Regions from separate parts of the Staphylococcus saprophyticus subsp. saprophyticus ATCC 15305 genome, predicted to be linked through region 1. Evidence: predicted binding sites of a transcription regulator. Region 1 holds the regulator's gene; each other region holds the start of a gene.
The links. Region 1 encodes Rex, which represses fermentation and respiration genes when NADH is low (regulators of the CRP and FNR family bind a similar motif). Its sites were predicted from a motif close to TTGTGAAATATTTCACAA; they were not measured.
Positions count from the first base shown of each region.

Region 2: SSP_RS08580 (cytochrome ubiquinol oxidase subunit I) is a predicted target of Rex. The motif match lies at 4,357-4,374, and genes of this name have one in related genera.
Region 3: SSP_RS05140 (L-lactate dehydrogenase) is a predicted target of Rex. The motif match lies at 1,472-1,489, and genes of this name have one in related genera.
Region 4: qoxA (cytochrome aa3 quinol oxidase subunit II) is a predicted target of Rex. The motif match lies at 4,060-4,077, and genes of this name have one in related genera.

Region 1 covers NC_007350.1:863,352-869,319, forward strand. The annotation lists gene SSP_RS04135 (MutS-related protein) at 1-567, opposite strand, end outside; gene abc-f (ribosomal protection-like ABC-F family protein) at 932-2,860, opposite strand; gene SSP_RS04145 (redox-sensing transcriptional repressor Rex) at 3,006-3,653, shown strand; gene SSP_RS04150 (YeeE/YedE family protein) at 3,869-4,951, shown strand; gene SSP_RS04155 (sulfurtransferase TusA family protein) at 4,973-5,197, shown strand; gene SSP_RS04160 (LacI family DNA-binding transcriptional regulator) at 5,343-5,968, shown strand, end outside.
Region 2 covers NC_007350.1:1,772,128-1,778,095, reverse strand. The annotation lists gene SSP_RS08605 (class I SAM-dependent rRNA methyltransferase) at 1-914, shown strand, start outside; gene SSP_RS08600 (hypothetical protein) at 973-1,515, shown strand; gene SSP_RS08595 (phosphocarrier protein HPr) at 1,680-1,946, shown strand; gene ptsP (phosphoenolpyruvate--protein phosphotransferase) at 1,949-3,664, shown strand; gene SSP_RS08585 (glutaredoxin family protein) at 3,966-4,196, opposite strand; gene SSP_RS08580 (cytochrome ubiquinol oxidase subunit I) at 4,396-5,748, shown strand; gene SSP_RS08575 (cytochrome d ubiquinol oxidase subunit II) at 5,748-5,968, shown strand, end outside.
Region 3 covers NC_007350.1:1,027,332-1,033,299, reverse strand. The annotation lists gene SSP_RS05145 (transcriptional regulator, SarA/Rot family) at 1-268, opposite strand, end outside; gene SSP_RS05140 (L-lactate dehydrogenase) at 420-1,376, opposite strand; gene SSP_RS05135 (alpha/beta fold hydrolase) at 1,612-2,436, opposite strand; gene SSP_RS05130 (proline dehydrogenase family protein) at 2,703-3,704, shown strand; gene ribE (6,7-dimethyl-8-ribityllumazine synthase) at 3,969-4,427, opposite strand; gene ribB (3,4-dihydroxy-2-butanone-4-phosphate synthase) at 4,441-5,622, opposite strand; gene ribE (riboflavin synthase) at 5,634-5,968, opposite strand, start outside.
Region 4 covers NC_007350.1:1,793,947-1,799,914, forward strand. The annotation lists gene purK (5-(carboxyamino)imidazole ribonucleotide synthase) at 1-584, opposite strand, end outside; gene purE (5-(carboxyamino)imidazole ribonucleotide mutase) at 571-1,053, opposite strand; gene folD (bifunctional methylenetetrahydrofolate dehydrogenase/methenyltetrahydrofolate cyclohydrolase FolD) at 1,258-2,115, shown strand; gene SSP_RS08690 (globin domain-containing protein) at 2,267-3,412, opposite strand; gene SSP_RS08695 (DUF5011 domain-containing protein) at 3,658-3,975, shown strand; gene qoxA (cytochrome aa3 quinol oxidase subunit II) at 4,244-5,365, shown strand; gene qoxB (cytochrome aa3 quinol oxidase subunit I) at 5,365-5,968, shown strand, end outside.

The DNA of each region.
Region 1 (5,968 bases):
ATTATAAATACAAGCAATGATGGTTAATGGGATTCCAACACTTGGTGATATGAAAGATAAAAGTAAACCTACAATAGGGATATATGTACAAATCATATAGAAGTGATTTCGTTTTATAAATGCAATTTGATCAGGAAAAATTGGATAAATAGATTTTCCGATTTGTGCTAAGTGCAATGACAGTTGATTTCTAAAATGACTATCCGATTTAAAGTGATGTATGAGTGACTGATTATTTACTTCAAACATCTGTCTTAATGTAGCAAAAAGTCTCATTTCACCAATTGCTGTAAAATTAAAATTCATATTTTGGAACACACTATCTAAATTTAAATCGGACCAGGTTTTATCATCGAGTAGTTCATCGCTATCATGCTTATGCTTATATGTATCGAATTGATAACTATAATTATGATTTGGTCTAATGAATGATTCTAATGGTCGTTGTGCTGACCATAACATTTTTATCTTTGTCATTAATTTTTTATTTTCAATGATAGGCATGATGATCGTTAATAATAGGGAGGCTAATATCAATGCAATAATAAACCATAAAATTGCAGGCATAGTTACAAAACTTCCTTTCAATAACTTAAATTTGTACTTATTCATTATGACATTGTCTCATTTGTTTCACAAACTAGATTTGTCTATGACTACATGAGACGAAAATGATGTCAATAGGGAACGTGCGTACTTATCAACAAATAGTGCACAACTTGTGGATAAGTCGGTGCAAATGGTGTGGATAGGGATTGAATTCTGAATTTTATATAGAAATAAACATTACATTTTACTTGTGGATAACTAGGATAACTTTGTGGATAGCTTTTATCATAAGTTTTTTTGTGTGAATAGTTTTGGTGATGAATCATGAAATAAAAAAATGAAAGTAGAAAATTCTACTTTCATTTTTTAATAGGATGAGCGTTTAAATTAACTTTTCTTGTAATTCTGCCCATTCAGACATAACCTGTTCTAATTTTTGTTCGGTATGTTGTTTGGATATTGCTAAATCATTCGCTTTTTCAGGGGTTGAATATACATCAGGTAATGTGAGCTGCTCATTGATTTCATTAATTTGCGCTTCAAATTGCTCAATATCCGCTTCACAAGTTTCAATTTGGCGTTCGATTTGACGTTGTTTACGTTTCTGAGCTTTCTGATCAATATAAGAATTAGTTGTTGATGCTTCTATTTCAAGTGAAGTAGGATTCTCTGAGTCTTTTTTCGCTTGTATTGCTGCTTGCTCTTCTACTTTTTCAATGAAGTATTGATAATCACCTAAATACATCGTGCCACCGTCATAATTTAAATCATATACTTTATTAGCTAGTTGATTAATGAAATAACGGTCATGTGAAACAAAAAGAATTGTGCCCTTAAAATTATCCAAAGCTTGTTCTAACATCTCTTTAGAATCAATATCTAGATGGTTGGTAGGCTCATCTAATATGAGTACATTATTACGTTCTAACATTAATAAAGCGAGTTGCAGTCGTGCTTTTTCTCCACCAGATAAATCATTAATAATTTTTTTTACATCTTCTTGAACGAATAGGAAACGACCTAAAACAGCTCTGATATCTTTTTCATTCATAGTAGGGTATTGATCCCATAAATAATCTAAGATCGTTTTATTTGATTTAAATTCAGCTTGCTTTTGATCATAGTAACCTATTTTTAAATTGGCACCCGTTGTGACTTCGCCGCCTAATTGATCATGTAGACCAGCGATGGTTTTAATTAAAGTTGATTTACCTATACCATTCGGGCCAATAATAGCGATATGATCACCCTTTGTAACTTCGATGTTAATCCCTTTTGTAATAGGTGTATTGTACCCAATCTCTAGATTTTTTATATGGAATACGTCATTACCTGTATTACGGTCGAAATCAAATTGAATATTTGTACTTTTAGCATCAATCATAGGTTTATTAATGCGATCGATTTTATCTAACTTTTTGCGACGACTTTTTGCCATCCCAGTCGTAGAGGCACGCGCAATGTTTTTTTCTACGAATGTTTCTAAGCGTTTGATTTCAGCTTGTTGACTTTCATAGGCTTGCATGCGCTTTTCGTAATACTTATCTCGTTGTTCTATGAATTGTGCATAGTTTCCTACATAGTGTTGTACATCACCGAGTGCTACATCATATATTTGAGTGACAATTTTATCTAAGAAGTATCTATCGTGACTGATGATTACAATGGCCCCGTTAAAATAATTCAAATAACTTTCTAGCCATTGAGTTGTTTCCATGTCTAAATGGTTGGTAGGCTCATCGAGTAATAATAAATCTGGTTCACTTAGTAACATTTGCGCTAAAGATAGTCGGGTCTTTTGACCACCACTAAAATCATTAATGGGTCTATTAAAATCTGATTCAGTGAAGTTTAAGCCATGTAGCACCGTTTTAATTTTACTTTCATATTGATAGCCATCTTGTTTTTCAAATGTGTTTGATAATGACTCATAACGATCAATATGTATTTTATATGCTTCTGTATCGTATTCATTGGCATGTTGTGCAAGCCAATCCGTTTCTTTTTTCATTTCTAGTTCTAATTTTTTCATTGCTTCAAATGGCTTAGACATTTCTTCAAATACAGTTTGATTTGTGTCTAAGGTCATTTGTTGTGTTAAGTAACCAAGTTTTAAATTTTTACTTTTAGATACATAACCACTATCATACCCTTCGACGCCAGCGATTATTTTCATTAATGTTGATTTTCCAGCTCCATTACGTCCGACAATTCCAATACGTTCGCCCGTTTTGACTTCGAAATCCACATTGTTAAAAATATCTTCACCGTCGAATGACTTTGTTAAATCATTAAGTTGTAATAATATCATCCGATTTGCACCTCTCTATTCAATTATCATTCTACAGTATTCACGCTGTGGTTAAAACTATCATTGTTTATTTTTATGATGCATTCATGTATAATGTTGTAGTGATTATAAGATTATACAGTATTAGACATTGAAATAGGGGGACATGATCTTGGCTAATCAAAGCGAAAAGATTCCTCGTGCTACATTGAAACGTTTACCGTTATATTATAGATTCGTCAATACATTAAAATCAAAAGGTATAGACAGAGTTAATTCAAAAGCAATTAGTGAAGGCTTAAACATTGATTCTGCAACGATACGTAGGGATTTTTCATATTTTGGTGAATTAGGTAAAAAGGGCTACGGCTATAATATAGATAGCTTATTACATTTTTTTAAAAACGAAATAAGCGAAAACGATGAAATTAAGATTGCAATTGTAGGTGTAGGGAACTTAGGTAAAGCATTATTAACATATAACTTCTCAATACATGATGAAATGACAATAACAGAAGCATTTGATATTCGAGAAGAGGTCATTGGTACACAAATAGGGAAAGTGACAGTTAGTCCATTTGAAAAAATTACAGACATACTATCGCATGAACAGATAGATGTCGTTATTCTGACAACGCCTGAGGAAGCGGCTCAGAAGGTTGCTGATACATTAGTGAAAGCAGGCGTTAAAGGTATATTGAACTTTACGCCTAGTCGTGTACAAACGCCATCCGATGTACAAGTACATCACATTGATTTGGGTATAGAACTGCAATCTTTATTATTCTTTATGAAGAATTATAGTCATAAATAAAATGTAATGAACTAGTTTTTGATAAATACGGCATGTGATAACCATGTGGACAAAGTATTTATGGAAAGCTAGTTTTTTATTTGTCTTCGAGTTGTTAATTATTTTAAAAGCCAGCTGATTTTTAAAATAAATTTTCGTGAAACTGTAAGGTTGAAATTTTATACGAAATCTAATATTATTAATCTTATTGATTTTATCGGGAAAGAGGTTATGATATGACATGGTTAATTATCAGTGGACTGGTCGTAGGCGCTCTATTGGGGTTTGTTATGCAGCGAACACGATTTTGTCTAGCTGGTGGATTCAGGGATATGTATATTCAAAAGAGTAACAAAATGTTTTACGCCTTATTAATTGCGATTTCTGTACAAAGTATTGGCTTATTGCTATTAACTTCAACAAGATTAGTTGAAATACCAGAGTCAACATATCCTATCATTGGTACAGTGATTGGATCATTTATTTTTGGATTAGGTATTATTATGGCAGGTGGCTGTGCTACAGGAACATGGTATAGAGCTGGTGAAGGACTAATCGGTAGTTGGATGGCGTTAATTGCTTATGCATTTACTTCCGCCGCAACAAAATTTGGTTTATTACTACCATTAATGAACGGTTTAAATAAACCTACTAATGTAAATACGAGTATGTCACAAACAACAGGTATTCCAACCTGGGTTTTCGTAATTGTACTCATAGTAATCACTTTATTCTTCGTAGTAAAAACATTACGTAAACCAAAATTTGCAGTACCTAAACTAAAGCAAAAATTCACAGGTATACGTCATTATTTATTTGAGAAAAAATACCACCCATTTGTGGCAGCAATCGCAGTAGGACTTATCGCATTGCTCGCATGGCCGGTGAGTGAATCAACTGGTAGAATGTATGGTTTAGGTATTACAACACCTTCTGCAAACTTGGTACAATTTTTTGTAACGGGTGACTTGAAATTATTGGACTGGGGTGTCTTCCTGGTTCTAGGTATATTCTTTGGCTCTTATATTGCGGCTAAAGGTGCTAAAGAGTTTAAATGGAGATTACCGGATAAAAAAACAATACGCAATAGTATTATAGGCGGTGTGTTAATGGGATTTGGTGCATCTGTAGCAGGTGGTTGCTCTATAGGGAATGGTTTAGTTGAGACAGCGACAATGTCATGGAAAGGCTGGATTGCACTTGCTTCAATGATATTAGGCGCATGGACAATGAGTTATTTTGTATTTATTAGACCAATGAAAAAAGCACAAAGCCAAACTTCAAACACGAAAGTTTCATCACAAACGCAAACATCATAATTAAAATGGAGGTAATACGATATGGTACATGAATTAGGTACAGTTGGAATGGTTTGTCCATTTCCATTAATAGAAGCACAAAAGAAAATGAATACATTAGACAATGGTGAAGAATTAAAAATTGACTTCGATTGTACACAAGCAACAGAAGCATTACCTAACTGGGCAGCAGAGCAAGGTTACCCCGTAACGAATTACGAACAATTAGACGATGCTTCATGGACGATTACAATTCAAAAAGCTTAAATATACATTAAACCAATTTGTTTAATCTAAGGTAGTATACCTTGATTGAAGCAAATTGGTTTTTAATTTAAATAGTATTTAAAGCGATTCCATTATGATAGAATTGATATTGTTCATAATAGTGAAGTAATGAGAGTGAGAAACTATGAAAAATATTGATGATATAGCAAAACTAGCCGGTGTCTCTAAAAGTACAGTTTCTAGATATTTAAATGATGGCTCGGTAAGTATGAAAACAAAAGAAAAATTAGATAAAATCATACAAGAACATGATTATCAGCCGAATCAATTCGCACAAAGCTTAAGAGCACATCGTACAAATATGATAGGCGCTATCATACCAAGAATGAATTCGTTTGCAGTTGATGAAACGATTAAAGGTGTTAAAACGATATGCGATAAACAAAATTATAGGCTATTGCTTAATTACACCAATTTGAATTCAGATTTAGAACTAGATGCACTAGAGACTTTTTACAGAAGTAAAGTGGACGGGATTATCTTTATGGCCACAGATATTACAGATAAACATTTAGAAGTGATTCATAAAATCAATGTACCTGTGATCATTGTTGGTCAAACTCATGAACAATTACATTGTATTGTTCACGATGATTATCAAGCTGGTTATCTTGTTGGAGATACACTGGGAAAACAGGGCTATAAGGATATTCAATTCTTTGGTGTTACGGAGACAGATACGGCTGTAGGTATCTATAGAAAGCAAGGATTTATCGATGGACTTAAAGTTCATGGTATTGAGCCCAGTAT
Region 2 (5,968 bases), 910 kb from region 1:
CTGAACGTGAATATTTCTATAATATTGATGGGACGAATGCTTTTCGTGTTTTTAATGGTGAAGGCGATGGTATAGGTGGTTTAACCATAGATAACTATGATGGTCATTTCTTAATCCAATGGTATTCAAAAGGCATTTATAAATTCCGTTATAATGTATTATCAGCGTTAGAAAATGTATTCGAATATACGTCTATATTTGAAAAAATGAGATTTAAAGACGCAGAAATTCAAGGTGGATTTGTTGATGGTGAAGCACCTGAGTTTCCAATTATTATTGAAGAAAATTTCACATTCTATAATGTAGATTTAAATGATGGACCTATGACAGGCATATTTTTAGATCAAAAAGAAGTACGAAAAAAATTAAAAGATCATTATGCTGAAGATAAAGAAATATTAAATGTATTTAGTTATACGGGTGCATTTTCTGTTATAGCTGCCGAAAACGCAACAATGACAACAAGCGTAGATTTAGCAAACCGATCACGTGCACTTACAGAAGAAAATTTTGGCTTGAATGGTATTGATCCTAAGTCACAATATATTTATGTAATGGACACTTTTGATTACTTTAATTATGCGTGTCGTCATGACTTGTTTTACGATACGATTGTTATTGATCCACCAAGTTTTGCTAGAAACAAGAAAAAAACTTTTTCCGTATTAAAAGATTACGATAAATTAATTAAAGGTGCACTTGAAATATTAGGGCCTGACGGTACATTACTGTTATGCACAAATAATAGTACGTTTTCTTTGAAATCATTCAAAAATGTAATCAATCAAACATTAACAGAAGAAGAAGTAGATTATGAAATTGTAGAAGTAATGGGCTTGCCAAAAGATTTCAAAACACATCCACACTATAAACCTTCTAAATATTTAAAGGCTGTTTTTGTAAAAATAAAGTAAAATTATGAAAAAAGGGTATTCTTTTTAATACGAAGTAATTTACTAAGGAGTGAATAAAATGGGTTTTAAAAATAAAATCACAAATAATGTTACACAAAAAGTTGGTAATAAAGTATTAAAAATTGAAGATATCAAACAAAAAAGTAATATACCTACCACAAATATAGAAATTGAAGAACGACGTAAACGTGCACAGGCACTAGTTAGAAAAAAATCTGTTTTATCATCAAGTATCAGTATTGTGCCAATACCCGGTTTAGATTTTGGTGTCGATATTAAATTGATGAGAGATATTATTGAAGATGTTAATAAAATTTATGGATTAGATCATAAACAAGTGAATAACATGGGCGATGATATGAAAGAGCGTGTCTTAGCTGCCGCGGCGATTCAAGGTAGTCAATTTATAGGTAAAAAAATATCGAATGCGATATTAAAAGTTGTCGTTAGAGATGTTGCAAAACGTGTAGCTGCGAAACAAACGAAATGGTTCCCGGTTGTGGGGCAGGCTATTTCAGCATCAATTAGTTATTACTTTATGAAAAAAATTGGAGATGAACATATTCAAAAATGTGAAAAAGTTGTGAAAGAACTTGTTTAAAACTATAGCGTTTTCACAAATTAGCTAAAATTCTCTGAATATTGTCATGTCATGGGTGCAACGAATTGAATTTATAATAATAATTTGGTAATGTTATTATATAAAACTATGCTAGGTTTTATAATAAACCAACGATTCTAACTATACGAAGGAGAAATCATTTTATGGAACAAAAATCATATGTAATTATCGACGAAACAGGTATTCACGCTCGTCCAGCGACAATGCTTGTTCAAACTGCCTCAAAATTTGATTCTGATATTCAATTAGAATATAACGGTAAAAAAGTTAACTTGAAATCAATCATGGGTGTTATGAGTTTAGGTGTAGGTAAAGATGCTGAAATTACAATCTACGCTGACGGTAGCGATGAAAAAGATGCAATTGAAGCAATCACTGACATTTTATCTAAAGAAGGATTAACTAAATAATTATGTCTAATTATATAAATGGTATAGCTGCATCTGACGGTGTAGCTATAGCTAAAGCATACTTATTAGTTGAACCAGATTTATCATTTGATAGCGAAAAAGTGTCAGATGTAGATGCTGAGATTGCAAAGTTCAATAATGCTATTCAAACATCCAAAGTTGAATTAACTAAAATTAGAAATAATGCTGAACAAAATTTAGGTGCTGATAAAGCAGCAATTTTTGATGCGCATTTACTTGTTTTAGATGATCCTGAATTAATTCAACCAATCGAAGAAAAAATTAAGAATGAACAAGTTAACGCACCAACTGCATTATCTGATGTAACTGGACAATTCATTACTATTTTTGAATCAATGGATAATGAATATATGAAAGAACGTGCTGCTGATATCCGCGATGTTTCAAAACGTGTGTTAGCACATATTTTAGGTGTAGAATTACCAAATCCTAGTATGATTGATGAAAGCGTTGTTATAATCGGTAACGATTTAACACCTTCAGATACTGCTCAATTAAATAAAGAATTTGTACAAGGATTTGTAACTAATATAGGTGGTAGAACTTCACATTCAGCAATTATGAGTCGCTCATTAGAAATTGCTGCAGTTGTAGGTACTAAATCTATTACTCAAGAAGTTAAACAAGGTGACATGATTATTGTTGACGGTTTAACAGGTGAAGTCATCATTGATCCTACTGAAGATGAAGTCATTGCTTATCAAAACAAGCGTGAACGTTTCTTTGAAGACAAGCAAGAATTACAAAAATTACGCGATGAAGAGACAACTACAATTGATGGTAGACACGCTGAACTTACTGCCAATATCGGTACACCGAATGATTTAAAAGGTGTAATTGAAAATGGTGCAGAGGGCATTGGATTATACCGTACTGAATTTTTATATATGGGTAGAGACGAAATGCCAACTGAAGATGAGCAGTTCGAAGCTTATAAAAAAGTATTAGAAACGATGGAAGATAAACGCGTTGTTGTACGTACTTTAGATATTGGTGGAGATAAAGAACTACCTTATCTGAATTTACCTGAAGAAATGAATCCTTTCTTAGGTTACCGTGCTATCCGTTTATGCCTAGATCAACCTGATATTTTCAGACCACAGTTGCGTGCATTATTACGTGCATCTGCTTTTGGTAAATTGAATATCATGTTCCCTATGGTAGCTACAATCCAAGAGTTCCGTGATGCTAAAGCATTGTTACTTGAAGAAAAAGATAACTTAACAAATGAAGGCATTGAAGTTTCTGATGATATCGAACTTGGTATTATGGTAGAAATTCCTTCTACTGCTGCGTTGGCAGATGTATTTGCTAAAGAAGTTGATTTCTTCAGTATAGGAACGAATGATTTAATTCAATATACAATGGCTGCTGATAGAATGTCAGAACGTGTTTCTTACTTGTATCAACCATATAATCCTTCAATATTACGTTTAGTAAAACAAGTAATAGAAGCTTCTCATAAAGAAGGTAAATGGACTGGTATGTGTGGAGAAATGGCTGGCGATGAAATTGCAATTCCATTGTTATTAGGCTTAGGATTAGATGAGTTCTCAATGAGTGCTACCTCAGTACTTAAAGCACGTCGTCAAATCAAAGGTTTAAGTCAAAATGAAATGGAAGAATTAGCTCAAAGAGCAATTGATTGTGCTACTTCTGAAGAAGTTCAAGATTTAGTAAATCAATACGCTAAATAAAATGAGTACTTATTAAAAAATAAAGATATGTCTTGGATATAAACATCTGAGATTAACTAAAAACGCCGATTTCTATTGTAATTAAATAGAAATTGGCGTTTTTTATGTTTGGAAAGTGAATTTAAAGGCTGGAGGGTTTGCATAGAGTGTTTAATATTAATAAATTCTATTTAGAAATGGCTAAAGAAACACGAATGATTAATTTTTAATTTTGTAAAAAGTTACAAAATACGTTACTTTATAATTAGTACTTAATTAACTTTACAACATAATTAAATTGTTAACTTTGAGAATGCATCGCTTATTTAATATTTAATGTGCTATTTATTTTATCCATGTCAATTTGGTGCATTGGTTCACCATTTAATAAAATAAAAGGTGTTGCAAATGCATCATAATCAATCATTTCATTTCTATATTGTGTATTACTGATATTTTTTTCACGATATGCGACATCATTGTCAGCTAAGTAGTTTTTGATGAAAGTACAAGGTGGACAATCATTTTGTGTGTATATGATAATCTCGTTCATAATCGGTTTATCCTTTCTTTATTCAATTTACTATAATATAAGAGACTTTAGAATATATTTCAAGTCTTTTAAATTGTATGAAATTAGACATTAATTTGTCACTTTATTTTGAGAGAAATAAATTTAAAAAATATGTACACCGGTTTATAATGGAAAGACGTTGTGATTTTTGTCACAAATAAATAAAAAAGGTGATATTATGGATTCAGTTGAATTAGCACGGTTTTTAACTGCGATGACACTCGCAGTGCATATAATTTTTGCAACAATTGGTGTGGGGATGCCAGTCATGTTCGCTGTTGCCGAATTTATTGGTATTAAGAAAAATAATCCACTATACACAACATTAGCCAAAAGATGGTCCAAAGGTTATACGATAACAGTAGCTGTAGGTGTCGTGACAGGTACAATTATAGGTCTACAGTTGTCATTACTATGGCCAACATTTATGCAAATGGGTGGACATGTTATAGCATTACCATTATTTATGGAAACATTTGCTTTCTTCTTTGAAGCGATATTCTTGAGTATATATCTATATACATGGGATCGTTTTAAAGGAAAATGGACGCACTTTTTAATTAGTATACCAGTTATCCTTGGTGGATCATTCTCGGCGTTCTTTATTACTGCCGTTAACTCATTTATGAATACACCTGCTGGATTTGAAATGAAAAATGGCAAAATGGTTAATGTAGAACCATTAGCAGCAATGTTTAATGATTCGTTTTTAATTAGATCATTCCATGTGGTTGCAACTGCACTTATGACAATGGCGTTTGTATTAGCGGCTATCGCTGCTTTCAAATTACTCAAAAATAAATTTAAAAAAGATACAGAATATCATAAAAAAGCACTAAAACTAACTATGATCTTAGGTGTTGTTTTTACATTAGGATCTATGTTAGCAGGTGACTTATCTGCTAAGTTCTTACATCAAGAGCAACCAGAGAAATTAGCAGCTTATGAATGGCACTTTGATACGGAATCACATGCAGATTTAGTTTTATTTGGTTCCTTAGATGAAAAAACGCAAGAAGTAAATGGCGCAATTAAAATTCCTGGTCTCCTTAGCTTTTTAGCTGATAATAATACTAATACAGAAGTTAAAGGTCTGGATGAATTTCCAAAAGATTTACAACCACCAATGATTGTACATTATTACTTTGATCTCATGGTTTCGATGGGGGTATTTTGTTTAGTCGTTTCCGGTGCATATGTACTTACACTTATATTTAAAAAACTGCGGAAATTTACACATTCAAAACCTATGTTATATGGTGTACTATTGACTGGTCCAGCGGCTATGCTAGCAATCGAGTTTGGTTGGTTCTTAACAGAGCAAGGTCGTCAGCCATGGATTGTTCGTGGTTATCTTAAAGTAGCAGATGCTGCGACACAAGCAGGAGGATTAACCCTAGTTACAATTCTATTCGGCTTGTTATACCTTGTGTTAATGGTTACCTCTGCTTATGTATTAATTCGTATGTTTAAAGAGAAACCAGCTTATAAAGAAGTTGAAGCACTAGCTTCAGAAAGAGGTGATGCATAATGATATTCGCATATATTGGCATTTCCGTACTTTGGATTTTCTTATTCTGTTACATCATTATTGCATCCATAGATTTTGGTGCAGGTTTCTTTACATTACATGCCAAAATTACAAAGCAAGATAAGAAAATAAATCATTTAATAGCACGTTATTTAAACCCAGTTTGGGAAGTGACAAATGTTTTCTTTGTATTCTTCTTTGTTGGTGTGGTAGGTTTTTT
Region 3 (5,968 bases), 160 kb from region 1:
CGTCGTTTTGTGGTCTTTCTTTAATAATCCACGCTTTTTCAACTAAATCATTGTACGTACGTGTACGTTTGTATGATTTAATATGAACAAAATCATCCATTTCTTTTAAAGTCATTGACCCTTCTTTCCAAAGTGTCAAAAGGATTAAAATTTCTTCTTTTGACATTTTATATTGCTTTTGAACTTTGTCAAAAATATCCTCGATATCTTTCAACACAGATTCTAATTGCAAAACGCCATCCACTTTTTCAGTAAATGTCTTCCCCATAGTGTAATCCCCCAATCATAGTATAAAGTTTAAACATGTAAAATTAATTTCAAAAAAATCATCAATAACTGTAAAATAAATTCTACACTGAATAAATATTAGAATTTTTAATAAAATTAATCTTATATACAGTTTAAATTTAAACTATGAATTATGCAATTAAATGAGATATTTTATTTTGCATTTCTTTCAAAATACCAACAGAACGGGTAAATAAAGTTTTTTCTTCATCGTTTAACGGTATTTCAAAAACTTCTACCGCACCTTGTCTGTTAATTTTTGTAGGGACACCTATATAGACATCTTCTTGACCATATTCACCTTCTAAACGACTGGATACGGTAAGCACTACATTTTGATTATTTAAAATCGCTTTAGTTATATGCACTAATCCCATAGCAATGCCATAATATGTTGCACCTTTAGCTTGAATAATGTCATAGGCTGCATCTCGTGTATTAACAAATATTTCTTCTATTCTATGTTGTTTTTCAGGATCATCTATTAACAATTGGTATAATGGCTGTCCTGCAATATTTGCTTGTGACCAAACAGCTAGTTCAGAGTCTCCATGTTCCCCAATGATTTGTCCATGAACACTTCTATCAGAAACGCCAAATTCTTCAGCTAATTCATATTTGAATCGTGCCGTATCTAAAATCGTACCTGATCCAATTACTTTTTCTTTAGGTAATCCAGAAACTTGTTGCGTTACATAGGTAAGTACATCAACAGGGTTAGTGGCTACTAAGAAAATCCCATTAAATCCAGATGCCATAACTTCAGAAACAATCGATTTAAATATTTTTGTATTCTTTTCAATTAAATCTAATCTCGTTTCTCCTGGTTTTTGAGCTGCTCCAGCAGTAATCACCACTAAATCAGCATTGTGACATGCTTTATATGAACCAGCTTTAATTTTAACAGGTGAACCTCCATACGGTGCCGCATGGTTTAAGTCCATTACATCACCTTTCACTTTGTCTTCATCTAAATCTATAATAACGAGTTCATCTGCCACACCTTGAGCTACTAATGCAAATGCATAACTTGATCCAACTGCACCATCACCAATTAAAACAACTTTATTACTTTTTATATATTCCATCACAGAACGCTCCTCACATGAATATTAATAATTTATATTGTGATTTATTTCACAATATAAATATATCATTTCCTCCGAGCGTTTGCAATAGTTATTTGTGATTTATTTCACAAAAATATTAATTATAAGTTACAATAAAAATCAAATATAAAAAACGGTGAAATCATATCTTTTTAAAATTAGGATACAAATCCACCGCTTTTGCCACATACTGTATTATCATTGTATTCAGGTACTATGAAACTTCATTTTCATCATGTACTATAAATCCATTGTTACTTGCACTATTATTTAAAAACGCTAAAATATATCGCATGACTTCATCACGTTCAGGCTCGTTATGAATTTCATGATATAATCCTTCCCACGCTTTAAAATAAAGTTCTTCTGTCATTATTTTATCTTTTATTAAATCCATTGCGCTTATATCTGCAACTCTATCTTCTGTACCGTACATTAATAATAACGGCAATGATTTTACATCTTTTAAATGGTTGACTGTCTCTTTCATAATTTCAATAATCTGTTTATACCAGTAGTAAGTTACTTTATTTAACATCAATTGATCTTTATTCGTCTCTTCTATAACTTCTTCGTTTCTTGTTAAATCTTCAACTGTAATACCAACTTTAAATCGAGTATCTTTCGCAATTTTACCTATATTAGAAATAATTTTATCTTTTCTAGATTTATTACTTTTCTTAAATTCTAAAAGTGGTGAAAGCAACATCAGGCCTTCAATCGGCACTTCTGTTTTTTCTAATAAATTTAAGACAATCAAACCACCAAGACCTATACCTAGGACATAAGTTGGAATTTTATATTCATTTGCGATTCTAATCCATTCAAGTATATGCTCATGATATGCATCAAAATTATCAATTTGACCTTTATTTGAACGTGATGTTTGCCCTTGTCCTGGCAAATCGCCCATAATAACATGATATCCATTTCGGCGAAGCATCGTAATCACATATGCATATCTTCCAGTATGTTCAAGCATGTTATGTGCAATTACTACGACACCTTTTGCTTCATTTTCGGTTTCCCATTTCCACATAATCCATACTTCCCCTTCTACATTTAAATTCATTACGCTTATTGTATCAAAATACGCTATGCTTTTTCCATTTTAAACATATTAAATAAACATAAAACTAAATTTATTTCCCACAATAAATTTCTTATTTCTGTTCAATACATATCTCATGAGTGTATATTGAAATTTAAAGTGTAACATATTTTATTGTAAACGATTTCATTACTATTAGATTCATGCTACACTATTATTGAAACATAGCTATAAGCGGAATGGGAGGAATTAATATGCCAATTGTGAAAGATTTCTTTATCGGATTATCAAATAATTCGTTTTTAAATAAGACTGCCAAGGAAGTAGGACCCATGTTTGGGGCGAATAAAGTCGTTGCGGGTAATACGATTAAATACTTGATAGACACAATTGAACGTTTAAACAACAAGGGAATTACAGTGACTGTTGATTGTCTTGGAGAGTTTGTCGTAACTGAAGGTGAAGCTATCCAAGCTAAAGATCAAATTTTGGAAGTCATGTATGCCATTTATAATCATAGTTTAGCTGGACATATGTCTGTGAAATTAAGCCAACTAGGTTCAGAGTTTGATATAGATCTTGCTTACCGTAATTTACGAGAAATATTATTGAAAGCAAATGAATTTGATAATATGCATATTAATATCGATACTGAAAAGTATGATAGCTTGTTTGATATCACTCAAGTATTAGATCGATTAAAAGGTGAATTTAAAAATGTTGGTACAGTCATTCAAGCATATTTATATAAAGCCGATGCGCTCATAGATAAATATCCTGAACTAAGATTACGCATGGTTAAAGGTGCATATAAAGAAAATGAAGTTATCGCTTTTCAAACAAAAGAAGAAATCGACGAAAACTACATACGTTTAATTAAAAAAAGATTGTTAAGTGCTAAAAACGTTACTTCTATCGCTACACACGATGATAAAATCATTACACAAATCAAACAATTTATTAAAGATAATAAAATTGATAAAGATCGTTATGAATTTCAAATGTTATACGGCTTTCGCTCTGATTTAGCAGAACAAATTGCCGGCGAAGGCAACAATTTCTGCATTTATGTGCCATATGGAGATGATTGGTTCAGTTACTTTATGAGAAGATTAGCTGAAAGACCACAAAATTTGAATTTAATGTTTAAAGAATTGTTAAAACCAGATATATTGAAAAAAGTAGGCACTATTGCTGGCATATTTGCTGGCGTTGTAGCTACAGGTTCAATACTATATAGAGTACTTAAAAAATAATCAATTCAATGTTCAATATATAAATAATTATTTTAAAACAATTCACTTTTTAAACACTACATCTAAGTAATCATACGAGCACAAATTTTAAGTTCAATGATGTTTAAAAAGATTTACATATCCGAATTCTAATTTAGATAGTCATTGAATTTATTATAAAAACAAAGAACGCCAAAGCTGTCATGTCTTTGGCGTTCTACTAATTTAATATAATTGAAAAACGATACGATATTTAAAATTGATAAGCATTAGACAAGTTTAACTTTATATTTCTCTTAATAAATTAGCCATTTCTATCGCACTTACTGCTGCTTCTGCACCTTTATTACCTGCTTTCGTACCTGCACGTTCTACTGCTTGTTCAATATTTTCTGTAGTTAAAATACCAAATATGACTGGCGTATCAGTAACATCATTCGCTTTTGAAACACCCTTGGCTACTTCGTTACAAACGTAATCGTAATGAGACGTTGATCCTCTAATAACACAACCTAGAGTGATAACTGCATCATAATCATTTTTCTTAGCTAATTTTTTAGCTACTAAAGGAATTTCAAATGCTCCTGGTACGTATGCTACATCGATATTAGCTTCCGGTACTTCATGTCTAATTAATGTATCTTTTGCACCATCTAATAATCGATTAGTAATAAAATCATTAAATCTACTTACAACAATCGCTACTTTTAAATCTGAACCTACTAATTTACCTTCAAAATTCATTGTTCATTACCTCCTATATTAAGTGACCCATTTTTTCTTTTTTTGTATCCATATAATCCTGATTGTATGCATTGGTTGGTACGATGAGTTCAATTCTCTTCGCAATATGAATGCCATATGATTCTAAACTTTCAAATTTTTTCGGATTATTACTTAATAAATTTACACTGTCCACACCAAAATATTTTAATATTTGGGCAGCATTTTGATAATCTCTTAAATCTTCTTCAAATCCTAATGCAATATTTGCAGAAACTGTATCATAACCCTGTTCGATTAATTCGTAAGCTTTCAACTTATTAATTAAGCCTATGCCTCTACCCTCTTGAGGAAGATACAGTATCATGCCACCATGCTCTGCTATATATTTCATCGATGCTGCTAATTGTTCACCACAATCACATCGTTGACTATGAAAAATGTCGCCAGTTAAACATGCTGAATGGATTCGAACATTTTCAGTTTTATTAATGTCGCCATTAGCGATAACAACAATATCTTCTTCGCTATTATCTGTAGTAAAGCCATACATATCAAAGTTACCGTATTCTGTTGGCATCTTAACTTTTGCTTTTGCATCTAGTTTAGAAATTGAAGATTTTCGATACTTTTCTAAGTCTTCAATAGAAATCATAACTAAACCATGCGTTTCTTTAAATGCTTCTAATGACGCTCCTTTTGCCATTGTCCCATCTTCATCCATAATTTCACAAATTAATGCTGCTGGTTTAGCGCCAGTTAATTTAGCTAAATCCACAGACGCTTCAGTATGACCACGTCTTGATAGCACACCATTATCTTGTGCAATTAAAGGGAATAAATGACCCGGTTTATTAAAATCAGATCCAGTAGCTTGCTCATCGATCAATGCTCTCGCTGTCATTGTTCTTTCGTCTGCACTAATGCCAGTTGTTGTTTGTATGTGATCAACACTTACCGTAAACTGTGTGCCATAAACATCAGAATTATGCGTGACCATAGGATTTAGATCCAACTTTTCAGCAATTGCATTACTGATTGGTGCACAAATTAATCCTTTACCATAGGTCGCCATAAAATTAACAGTGTTGTCATTCATCCATTCCGTAACAGCTACTAAGTCACCTTCATTTTCTCTATTTTCATCATCTACGACTATGATACTTTCACCTTTTTTTAGTGCTTGCAACGCTGTATCGATACTATCTAATTGCATATGAGCCCTCCTTAAAATCCAAATGCTTTAAGTTTATCTGAAGTTAATTTAGCATTATCATTTTCAATAATTTTTTCAACGTATTTAAATAACATATCCGTTTCTAAATGAACTGGATCACCAACACGCTTTTGATTTAATATCGTTGATTTTCTTGTCTCAGGAATGAGATGTATATCGAAATCTGATTGCTTTAATTGAAATATCGTTAAACTCACACCATCAACTGTAATTGAACCTTGACTAACCATTTGTTTTATCAATGACGTTGACGGTTGTATTGTTACAATTTTAGAATTATCCGATGACTGAATGCGTTTAATTTTCGCTACTTCATCTACATGAC
Region 4 (5,968 bases), 930 kb from region 1:
GTCAAAGAAACTTCTTTACTTAAGTTTAGGTACTGTTCTGCTACACATTCTTGTGCTTGAATCAGTTGACGCGCTTCATCTAAATGAGTGGCGTCTTTAACAAGCACTTGACCTTTACCGTCATATCCACCGAAACGTGTTTTAACAATAAAAGGATATCCAATTGAATCAACCGCTTTAACTAAATCGTCATAGTCAGTTAATTGGAGGAACGGCGCTATATTACTGCCAGAATCTTGTAAAGTTTGTTTCTCCGTCAGGCGATCTTGAAGTAATTGAATCGCTTGATAGCCTTGAGGAATATTATATTTTGAAGCTAATGCTTGTAATTGATTAGCCGAGATATTTTCAAATTCGTACGTTATTACATCTGATAATGCTCCAAGTCGATCTAGTGCTATTTGGTCGTCATACGCAGCGTTGATGAACTCGTTGGCAACATACTGGCAAGGACATGATGAATTGGGATCTAACACAATCACTTTGTATCCCATTTGTTGGGCAGACTGCGCCATCATTTTGCCCAGTTGACCGCCTCCTATGATACCTATGGTTGAGCCGAATTTTAATTTACTCAAGTTCATCTTGCATATCACTCACTTTCTCAACTAAAGATTTTTCATAATTTTCCAAATTCTTTTGCACTGTTTGATTACCAATACTAAGTATTCTTGCAGCCAAGATACCCGCATTTTTAGCGCCAGCTTTACCTATTGCTGTCGTTGCTACTGGAATACCACCTGGCATTTGTACAATTGACAATAGCGAATCCATTCCTTTTAAACTTTTAGACTCAATAGGAACGCCAATTACTGGTAAAGTCGTCATTGACGCAACCATACCTGGTAAATGCGCAGCACCGCCTGCACCAGCGATAATGACATCATATCCTGCATCTCTCGCTTCTCTTGAAAATTCAAACATTAATTGAGGCGTACGATGTGCTGAAACTACTTTTTTATCATACGGAATTTCAAATTGGTCTAACATCGAACAACTTTCTTTCATTGTTTCCCAATCAGAAGAACTTCCCATAATGACTACTACTTTCAAAATGAACACCCTTTCAGAAATTTGAAATGATACTACTATTAGATGTATATTACAGATATAGCATAACAAGTAAATGATGCTTTTTCAATCAAAAATCGAACTTTAATACTTTTTTTTTGTTTAATCTACGTCTTTTGGTTGTTAATTATCCCATCATTTGTGTTAATGTTAAGTAAAGTTCAAACATTCAAGGAGGATTTTTTCATGGTCGCAAAAATTTTAGACGGTAAACAAATCGCTAAAGATTACAGACAAGGACTTAAAGATCAAGTTGAAGCTTTACAAGCTGAGGGGTATACACCAAAATTATCTGTCATTCTAGTCGGTAATGATGGTGCAAGTCAAAGTTATGTCAACTCTAAAAAGAAAGCTGCGGAAAAGATTGGAATGATTTCAGAAATTGTTCATCTCGACGAATCTACTTCTGAAGCAGACGTTTTAAACGAATTAAAACGCTTAAATGAAGATGATAGTGTGAGCGGTATATTAGTCCAAGTACCACTTCCTGATCAAGTAAGTGAACAAAAAGTATTAGAATCTATTAACCCAGCAAAAGATGTCGATGGCTTCCATCCTGAAAATATTGGTAAGCTTTATATTGATCAACAAACATTTGTACCTTGTACACCATTAGGTATCATGGAACTTTTAAATCATGCCGATATTGATTTAGAAGGAAAAGACGCTGTTGTTATCGGACGTAGTCACATTGTAGGTCAACCAGTTTCTAAATTATTACTTCAAAAAAATGCTTCCGTAACGATTCTTCATTCAAGAACTAAAGATATGAAGCGTTATTTAAAAAATGCTGACATCATTGTTAGTGCTGTGGGTCGTCCTGGATTAGTAACAAAAGAAGACGTTAAAGAAGGCGCGGTTGTAATCGATGTAGGGAATACACCTGATGAAAATGGTAAATTAAAAGGTGATATCGAATACGATGAAGTTAAAGAAGTGGCAGGTGCAATTACACCCGTACCTGGTGGCGTTGGCCCAATGACAATTACAATGGTATTAAATAACACACTTATAGCTGAAAAAATGCGTAGAGGGATTGAATAAACTCGCGAGATAAAGAATCAATTTTTTTGATATTTATATAAATAAAATGCTTTACTGCTTCATTAACAAAACAAGACACGTTAAGTTCAATACGACTTAACGTGTCTTGTTTTTTGTTAATTTATATTATTTCATTCAATCATATAACACTTTATACACCAACACTTAATTTAGGGATAAACGATTCGAAATGAATTTTCGTTTCATCAACTTCCATTTCTTTTAAGGTAGTGATGATAGATTGAAGGAAATTAACACCACCACAAACATAAATTTCAGTATCTTTTGTTATAAATTGATTCAAATACGATGCATCCATATAACCCATTTTATGCTTATCATAAATAATATAATCGTTATTCTCTTTACTTTCAGCTATTGCCTCTAGTTTATTTGAGAATGGTATATCTGTATCATTAATAATATTTTGAATAAATTGAATTGGCGCTTCTGACTTAGCCACTTGATTAAACATTGGAATTAAAGGTGTAACCCCGATACCGGATCCAATAAATAGTTGTGGTGACTCACTGTTGACCACGGAAAACGGACCTACTGGTGCTGATAATTGAATCGTATCGCCTTCTTTGTATTCACTATGAAGTATCGTAGACACTTCCCCTTCATGTGTTGTTGTTACATCATGTTTAACTGCAAAAGTCAGTGTTTCACTATCACCTTCTACAATTGAATAATGGCGTTTAGCACGGTATGGTAGTGACGCACTCTTCACATCGACCGTGACATATTGACCTGGTTTAAATTTACTCATGTCTATTTCATCAGATTTAACTGTAAATGCTTTGATGTCTGTAGCTACAGTTTCTATATTTTTAATTACAAATGCTTGGAAACCATCCCATGCCATTGTTTTATAAATATCTTTTTCAACTTCAATAAATACTTTAGCAATTTCTCCGTATGCTTTAGCCCAAGTGTCTAAGATTGCATCATCATCCGATAATTTTAAAACATTTTGGATGGCAGCTAATAAATTTTCACCTACAATATCATAACCAGCTGGCGGCACCTGTAATGCACAATGTTTAAATGCAATTTCTTTCACAACTGGTAAAATACGTGTCAAATCATCAATATTCATCGCTGCAGCTAATACACTCTGTGCTAACGCCGTTGATTGCAATCCTTTCTTTTGGTTTGTTTGATTAAACATATTTTTTAATTCAGGGTGCTGTGTAAACATTCTATTATAGAAAAACGATGTGATTTCTACCCCTCTTTCTTGCAATACCGGAACCGTTTCTTTAATAATCGCTTTTTCTTTTTCATTCAACATAATAAGCACTTCCATTTCTTCAAATATAGATTTATCATTTCTACTTTATTTTATTACAAATTATTGTATTTCAAAACAAATTTGTGATAAAATTCACAAAAAGTTCATTTTACTTAATTTTAACTAAAAATTACAATTATATTTAAATAAATAAGGTATATTAGGACTATAGTATGATGTAATACACAGCGCATTACAGTATAGTATAGATAAATCAATTAAAGTCTCTTCTTGGAGGTCAATAAATGAATAAACTTATACAATCGTTATCAGCAATTGGCGTTTCTGCAACTCTTGTATCCCCAAACCTAAGTGCAGAAGCCACTGACAATTCAATTCCAGAGCTTAAAGGTACGAATGATACAATCATAGATAAAGGTGAAGAATATAATCTTTTAAATGGTGTACATGCATACGATAAAGAAGACGGCGATTTAACACATAAAATTAAAGTTGATGGTAATGTTAATATCAACCAAGCTGGAAAATACAAAATTGAGTATAAAGTGGAAGATTCAAACGGCGCATCAAGTAAATCGATACGTTATATAGAAGTTAAATAAATTAAAATTCCATACATAGCAAAAACCAAGCTAAATGATAACCTTTATCACTACTTTTTTGATAAAATCACCCTTTCGCCTTAAATATGACACTTTTCACAAAATGTACACATAATTTTAACAAATCTTTGAAAGCCCACCAGACGTTGAGTTTGTTGGGTTTCTTTTAATTTTACAATATTTTTTTCGCACAAACACTTGTAAATATTGCGTAATATCTTAAAATTGATGTTAAGCCCTACATTTGTAGTATTAGGAGGTCAAAAAAGTGTCAAAATTTAAGTCTTTGCTTCTACTCTTTGGCTCGCTAATTTTACTTAGTGGCTGTTCTAACGTAGAAGTTTTAAACCCAAAAGGGCCGATGGCAAGTGATTCGAAGTTTTTGATTATGTATTCAATTATCTTCATGCTTGTTATTATTGCCGCTGTACTTATTCTATTCACAGTTTTTCTATATAAATATAGAATTGGAAACACTGATGAATCAGGTAAGATGCACCACAATTCTTTATTAGAAACAATTTGGTTTATTATTCCAGTAATTATTGTAATTGCATTAGCTATTCCAACAGTTAATTCACTTTATAATTACGAGGAAAAACCACAGAAAGAAGACGATCCACTTGTTGTTTATGCTACAAGTGCTGGTTATAAGTGGTTCTTTAGTTATCCTGAAGAGAAAATCGAAACAGTTAACCATTTAACTATTCCGAAAGATCGCCCAGTTGTCTTCAAACTCCAATCAATGGATATGATGACAAGTTTCTGGATTCCACAATTAGGTGGTCAAAAATATGCGATGACAGGTATGACTATGGACTGGACTTTAACAGCTAGTGAAGAAGGTACGTTCCGTGGACGTAACTCAAACTTCAATGGTGAAGGCTTCAGTCGTCAGACATTTGATGTGAATTCAGTAAGCCAAAGCAAATTCGAGGATTGGGTAAAAGATGCCAAAAAACAAAAAGTATTGGATCAAGATACATTTGATAAGCAACTTTTACCAACTACTGAAAACAAAAATTTAACTTTCAGTGGTACGCATTTAGCATTTGTTGATCCTGCAGCAGACCCTGAGTATATTTTCTATGCTTATGATCGTTATAATTTCGTTCAAAAAGATCCAAACTTTAACACTGAAGAAGAACGTACAGCAGATGTGTTAGATAAACCAGATCAACCTGCACGTAAGCCGGAAATCACAAATGCTAACTACGAACGTCATGGAATGAAAGCCATGATTTTAGGCAATAATGAACCATATGATAGTGAATTCAAAGATGAAGAATCACATAATATGGATGAAATGGAAAAAATCTCTGAAGGTGCTAAAGATGAAAAAGCATCTAAAATTGAGAAAAAAGACCATGAAAATGGAGGTGGACATTAATGAATTTTCCATGGGATCAATTACTCGTTCAAGGTAACTGGATGATAACAATGGGACAAATTGGTGCTCCTTTCGCAGTTATTGCCGTAATCGCAGTAATTAGCTATTTCAAATTATGGAAATATCTATACAGAGAATGGTTCACATCTATTGACCATAAAAAAATTGGTGCAATGTACTTAATCTGTGCGGTATTAATGTTCGTACGTGGTGGTATTGACGCGCTAATGATGCGTACGCAATTAGCCATTCCAGACAATACATTTTTAGAAGGAAACCATTATAATGAAGTCTTTAGTACGCACGGCGTAATAATGATTATCTTTATGGCTATGCCTTTCATCTTTGGTTTATGGAATGTTGTCGTACCACTACAAATTGGTGCGCGTGACGTTGCATTCCCTGTATTAAATAACGTAAGTTTCTGGTTATTCTTCTCAGGTATGATTTTATTCAACCTTTCATTTATAGTCGGAGGCTCACCTGCAGCTGGTTGGACAAACTACGCACCACTCGCAGGAGAATTCAGTCCAGGACCTGGTGTCAACTATTACTTAATAGCGATACAAATTTCCGGTATTGGTACACTGATGACTGGTATTA